2 linked regions of the Prochlorococcus marinus str. NATL2A genome follow. The protein of the gene in region 1 binds, or shares a complex with, the protein of each later gene. Links are inferred from orthologs where the notes say so. Each region holds a gene or a part of one and is shown on either strand. Other genes may lie near its edges.

The links. Proteins that work in one complex are often made in the same cells at the same time.
Region 2: the proteins of pheS (region 1) and pheT are in contact, whole or in part, in a crystal structure (PDB 6P24), measured with the Escherichia coli proteins. The link is inferred for Prochlorococcus marinus str. NATL2A from one-to-one orthologs.

What each region holds. Positions count from the first base shown.
Region 1 is NC_007335.2:1,341,212-1,344,474, reverse strand. Bases 145-3,010 are described here. They hold pheS (phenylalanine--tRNA ligase subunit alpha), read left to right. Parts: upstream 145-1,006; coding sequence 1,007-2,014; downstream 2,015-3,010. Other genes in these bases: PMN2A_RS07375 (NAD(+) kinase), read left to right, coding at 2,107-3,010; surE (5'/3'-nucleotidase SurE), read right to left, coding at 150-938; PMN2A_RS07390 (DUF3611 family protein), read left to right, coding at 145-146. In the rest of the region: more of PMN2A_RS07390, read left to right, coding at 1-144; more of PMN2A_RS07375, read left to right, coding at 3,011-3,015; PMN2A_RS07370 (bifunctional cobalt-precorrin-7 (C(5))-methyltransferase/cobalt-precorrin-6B (C(15))-methyltransferase), read right to left, coding at 3,019-3,263.
Region 2 is NC_007335.2:882,750-886,282, reverse strand. What follows is about bases 179-3,314. They hold pheT (phenylalanine--tRNA ligase subunit beta), read left to right. Parts: upstream 179-577; coding sequence 578-3,052; downstream 3,053-3,314. Other genes in these bases: rpmG (50S ribosomal protein L33), read right to left, coding at 265-462; rpsR (30S ribosomal protein S18), read right to left, coding at 179-239. Also shown: more of rpsR, read right to left, coding at 18-178.

The DNA of each region.
Region 1 (3,263 bases):
GAACAGGTATGAGAGCAATGGAAAACTATCCAATTACTTCTCTAGAAATGCTTTCTGTCTTGAGTAATACCCAGGTTTTGTTTGCCCATTTGATTGGGCTGATTTTTTCTTTATGGTTATTGCAAAGGATTTTCAGGAAAAACTAATTTTTATATTAAGTTTGGCAAATCATCTAAATTTCCTCTCCAAAAAAGATCAGGTTGAATTGGAGTTAGTGAGGGAGAGCATAAAGCTATTTGAGAGACATCACTTGGCCATCCCTTAGGCCCTTCTCCTGCAGATTGAAGATCTTTTACTGCTTCCCCAGCCATCCAAAAATAGGTATTACCTCTTGGATCGACTCTTCGAATGAATTGTTCTTCGTATTGTCTGATTGAAAGTCTTGTCCAAACCAAATCACCCATTTCTTTTTCTTCACAAGGGGGAATATTTAAATTTAGGAGTAAGTTCTTGGGCCAATTTTGTTGAATTGCTTTCTCTGCAATATCTAAGGAAAGTTTCCCAGCGAAACTAAAATTTTTCCATTGAAAACTTGCAACGCTCACCGCAATAGATGGAATCCCATCTAAGGTCCCCTCAAGTGCAGCAGCAACAGTCCCTGAGCAAAAAATATCCGTACCAAGATTAGGCCCATGATTAATTCCAGAAAGAATTAAGTCTGGCTTTTGATCAAGAAGTTCATTAAGTGCGAGTTTTACGCAATCAGCAGGGGTTCCACTACATCCCCAAGCTTTAATACCTCCCCCAAATAATTCGTCTGCCTTTTCAGCGCGTATGGGCGAATGTAAAGTTAATCCATGACCAGTTGCGGATCTTTCTTGATCTGGACAAACAACAGTAACTTTATGTCCTCTGCTCGCTGCAGATGTGGCAAGTGTTCTTATCCCTTCTGCAAAAACACCATCATCATTACTGATTAAAATTTTCAATGGTTTCATTTTTTTGCTATTAGTTTTTAGAACTGGGACAGGTTGCCGATTAAACTAGTACTCGAGATGGCAATTCATTGAGTTCAACATTATCCCTAAAACAGCTCATCGGTGAGCTTGAGATTCTAGAAAGCGAGGCGGCAAAAGAAATTGCTTCTGCTGAAAATTCTGAATCAATAGAGAAATTAAGGTTGAGTTTCCTTGGAAAGAAAGGAAAACTCTCACTCCTATTGGGAGGGATGAAAAATCTTTCTAATGAAGAAAGACCTTTAATTGGTCAAAGAGCGAACGTTTTAAAAACTCAATTGCAAGAACTAATCAAGGAAAAGCTTGAAATTTTAAAAACTCAAGCTTTAAGTCAGATATTAATAAAGGAAACTATAGATGTTACAGCGCCTCCAACAGGTATTACTCAAGGACATCGCCACCCCTTAATAACAACTACTGAGCAAATAATCGATCTTTTCTTGGGTCTTGGATACCAAGTTTCTGAAGGTCCTGAGATAGAGAATGATTACTACAATTTCGAGGCACTGAATATTCCACCTGATCATCCTGCAAGAGATATGCAAGATACTTTTTATCTGGGAGGTGAATACCTTTTGAGAACTCATACATCGCCTGTTCAGATTCGTTGCCTTGAAAGCAAAAAGCCACCTGTAAGAATTGTTTCACCCGGTCGGGTTTATCGAAGAGATGCAGTTGATGCAACTCATTCGCCTGTGTTCCACCAGGTTGAGGTCTTAGCAATTGATGAAAAGCTTGACTTTAGTCATTTAAGAGGAACAGTAATGGCCTTTTTAAAAGCATTTTTTGGAGATCTTCCTATTCGATTTAGGGCTAGCTATTTCCCATTTACGGAGCCATCAGCAGAAGTTGATGTCCAATGGAGAGGAAAGTGGTTAGAAGTTATGGGTTGCGGGATGGTCGATCCTGCTGTTTTAGAGGAATTAGGGATTGATCCAGAAAAATATAGTGGATTTGCTGCTGGACTAGGGGTTGAAAGATTTTGCATGGTTCGTCATGGCCTAGATGATATAAGAAAGTTATATACAAGTGATCTCAGATTTTTAGAACAATTTTAGAGTTGGATTTTTTGAATTAAATTTTAATTTATAAATAAATAATATTGACATTTAATTGCTAATATTGTGCGATAGTTTGTGAAGTATGATCGGTGCCCCGAGTAGGACTGATCGTTAATGACGGGAAAGAGCTTGCTGTTAAGACAGCAAAAACTTTTCAAAAGAAACTAGAAGATTCTGGTTTTGAGGTCGTAAGAGTAAGTAGCGCAGGCGGTTTATTAGGTTTTACTAATCCTGATCAATATATGAGTTCACAAGGATACAACTCATGTATTCCAGAAGGTTTTGATTCTTCAATTTTATTTGCCGTTGTATTGGGAGGTGATGGGACTGTCTTGTCTGCAGCAAGACAAACTGCACCATTGGGTATCCCCATACTCACTGTAAATACTGGACATTTAGGCTTTTTGGCTGAGGCGTATCTTTCAGATATAGATAAAATTTTCAAACATTTAGTTGCAAGGCAATGGAGTATTGAGAAAAGAACAAGCCTAGTAGTGAGTGTTATGAGAGGTGATCAATGTAGATGGGAAGCTCTTTGCCTCAATGAAATGGCATTGCATAGAGAACCTATGACAAGTATGTGTCATTTTGAAATTTCTGTTGGTCGGCATGCGCCCGTCGATATTTCTGCAGATGGTGTAATTCTCTCTACTCCTACTGGTTCAACTGCTTATTCACTCAGTGCCGGGGGACCTGTGATTACTCCTGATTGTCCAGTTTTACAGCTTACGCCTGTATCTCCTCATTCATTAGCATCTAGAGCTCTTGTCTTTAGCAACGAAGAGCCAGTAACGGTTTTTCCTGCCACACCTGAAAGATTAATGATGGTAGTTGATGGTAGTGCAGGCTGTTATGTATGGCCAGAGGATAGAGTTTTAATTAGAAAAAGTGATCATCCAGTTAAGTTCATTAGACTTTCTGATCATGAGTTCTTTCAAGTTCTAAGAAATAAATTAGGTTGGGGACTCCCCCACGTTGCGAAACCTGATAAAACATAAAAATTATTTAATTTCACCCTTCAAAATAAAAACAGGATTTAAAGGAGATAATCTTATATCTTCTCCAATACTTACACCTCTATACGATTGATGTTGACTAATAGATAACTTGTGGGCTTTAGGCTTTAAAATCGACTCTAATTTTGATATAGATTTTAATGATATTAGTGGTATAACTATTATACAAGTACTATTTATCAGCTTCAAAACTTCTTCAAGAATTAAATGTGAGTTTGAGCCACCGCCTC
Region 2 (3,533 bases), 460 kb from region 1 along the record:
ATATTAAAAATATATAACTATCCTTCTGGATTAACAAAGGGAAGTAAGGCAATAATTCTTGCTCTTTTAACCGCTGTTGTTAAGTCTCTTTGTTGCTTAGCTGTTAATCCTGTAAGTCTTCTAGGTAAAATTTTTCCTCTATCAGTAATAAATTTCTTTAATAATTCAACGTCCTTATAATCAATAGGATCGCCTGGCTTTATTGGAGAAAGCTTTTGTTTAAATAGTGAATTAGTCATTTTTTTAAAAGTTTGTATGGGACAATTATTTGATTTCTCTATGAATTGTCATCTTATTTAATTCAGGACAGAATTTTTTAAGTTCAAGTCTCTCAGTAGTGTTCCTACGATTTTTCTCTGTGGTGTATCTAGATACTCCTGCAGAACGTTTTTTTGAGCTAGGAACAGTTCTAGACTCAGTACATTCTAAAGTAACCACAATTCTGGTACCTTTTTTCGCCATATGAACTTAGCTCAACTTTGGTGAGTCTGGGAACAAAGTACAATCTTACTAGGCTAAGCACCCTTTTTTATAAATTCATTTGAGCACCTATGTATAACTCGTGTAAGAACAAATCATGAAGGTATCTGTTTCTTGGCTAAAAGATCTTGTCGAATTTAACAATGATATTGACGAGCTTTCTGAAAAGCTGTCAATGACAGGCTTTGAGGTTGAATCTTTAGAAGACTTATCAGAACAAGCAAAGAATGTTGTTATTGGTTTTGTTGAGGAAATCACGCCGCATCCAAATGCTGAAAAGCTAAAAGTTTGTTCTGTAGATGTTGGTTTACCCAAAAAGTTGAGCATTGTTTGTGGTGCACCAAATGTAAAAGCAGGATTTCACGTCCTAGTGGCGAAGGTTGGAGCTTATTTATCTTCAAAGTCACTAAAAATAAAATTATCTAATTTACGTGGCGTTGAAAGCGAGGGAATGATTTGCTCGCTGGAAGAATTAGGTATTGAAAGTAGTAATGAAGGTATTGAAATTCTTGAAGAAAATGAAGCAAATATCCCACCAATTGGTTCAAATGCTGTTGATTACCTTTGTTTGAATGACACCATAATTGAATTAGCTATTACTGCTAATAGACCTGATGGTATGTCAATGGTAGGTATTGCACGAGAAATATCTACAATAACAAATTCAAAATTAACATTACCAAATTTAAATTACATTGAAGACTTTAATATATTTGAACCAAAAATATGTGATAAAGAAACGATTGGAGTAGACTGTATATACTCAATTACGTATATAGACAGTATTGACAATACTGGAAAGACAAATAAAAATATTTTTAATAAATTAAGTTCATTAAAACAAAATTGTATAAATCCTGTTGTAGACATAACAAATTATTTAATGCTTGAACAGGGACAACCATTACATGCTTTTGATGCAGATCTATTAGATAATATAATTGGTAGAAAGGTTAAACCAAATGATTTTGGTATTAGAAATGGTAAGCAAGGTGAATTATTTGTCGCACTTGATAAAAAGGAATATAAGATAAATCCCACGATAAAGTTGATTACCTGCGACGATATTCCAATAGCAATAGCAGGAGTTATAGGTGGAAATAATAGTTCTGTAAGTGATAAAACAACAAGGATTTGGTTAGAAGCTGCTGTATTTACCCCTACTTCAATTAGAAATAGCAGTAGAGAAATAGGTCTTAGGACAGATGCAAGTAGTAGGTACGAAAAAGGAATATCGTCAAATATGACTACTGCTGTTTCTAAAAGAGCTAGTGAACTAATTTCTGTTCAGTTAGGAGGAGACAATATATCTTCTTATGTTAATACTGATTTCAAGAAAAAAAGTATTAGTGTTAATCTAAGAATGGATAAAATCAATAGCGTCTTAGGTAAATTAAGTAGCTCTGATAGTAATTTTGTAAATAATAATTCTACTAAACTTCGATATCTTAATGAAGATGAGATTGAGACACTCTTATCAAAACTTGGTCTCATACTTACTTCAAATGATTCCGGTTGGAATGTTCAAGTACCTCCTTATAGATCATCTGATTTAACAAGAGAAATTGATTTAATAGAGGAGATAGCGAGGCTAATTGGATATGACAATTTTGATTCAAATATGCCAGATCCTCTTGAGCCAGGAGTACTTTCACCCACTAAGTTAGTTGAAAGACGTTTACGAAATTCTTTCATCCACAATGGTTTTCAAGAGGTAGTTACTTCTTCACTTGTTGGTCCAGAAAATACTGATGATAATGCTGTATTGATTAAAAACCCATTACTATCAGAGACAAGTAGATTAAGAACAAATGTATGGGATGAACATCTTAAAATACTTCAGAGAAACGTATCTTTTGGAGCTGAAGGTTGTTGGATCTTTGAAATAGCAAAGACATACAAAAAAGATAAAGAATGTTTTGTTGAAACTAATTTGTTATCAGGTGCATTGACTGGTAGTAAACGACTTAGTAAGTGGGGCGGAGCGTCAAAACAACTATCGTTAGATTATTTTGAAGCAAGAGGCAAACTTAAGCAATCTCTTGATGTTCTTGGAGTTGAGACTATTGATAAGCAGCTTGCTGAAAAAGATTTTATGCATCCAGGCCGAACTTCTGAATTATTTGTTGAAGGCAAAAGTATCGGCTTCTTTGGTCAAATTCATCCTTCGCAGTCTGAGAAATTTGATCTAATTAAGGAAACTTATTTATTTAACCTTGATTTTGATTCATTGATAAAAGCTGCGACAAGGAAAACAAATTGGACAAGAATTTACAAGGATTACCCCACTGTTCCTTATATGGAAAGAGATATTGCCCTCATACATTCAAAAAAATATAGCTCTTTAGAAATCATGGGTCTAATTAAAAAAACTGGAAGGCCATTATTAGAGAAAGTAGAGTTAATAGATCGTTACGAGGGCTCTTCAATGCCCGAGGATGAGATTAGCCAAGCTTTTCGAATCAGATACAGAGATGCAAAAAAAACATTAGTAGAGAAAGACATTAATCCAATACACGAAAAGATTAGAAATGCTCTTAAAGAAAAAATAAAAGCGGAACTAAGAAGTTAGTCTCAGAAATATCAGCCTTGTCTCTTAGTTAGACCAATAAAGAGTCTAATACAAGACTTGCGAGACCACCGCTTTTTAAGAAAATATATTTAGAGAATAAACATTTTTTGAAGATCGATGTCTTTGTTATTGCTTGAAAATATACATTGATGAAAAATCACTCATATTTAAAATTTTATATTTCAATTGCAAAAACATCTTAAGAATAGTCTCTAAGATCCTTAATGCGACGCAATACAGGACTAGTAATAGGACTGACATTAGACTAATGAGAATTTTTTTAACTAAGGAAATCCATAGAATACATATAGGAGTTGAAAATCCAAGAGATGTTTTGATCGATATCTATGCATAACTGTCTATAAAGCAGTTATGCACACCTCAAAAGCATTTTGCGGCAGTACATTTAAGCCTCGATAATTAAAATGGACAGGAATTGGACTGTAATTTTGTAAGTTAATATTTTTTTAGAGTTTTCTTA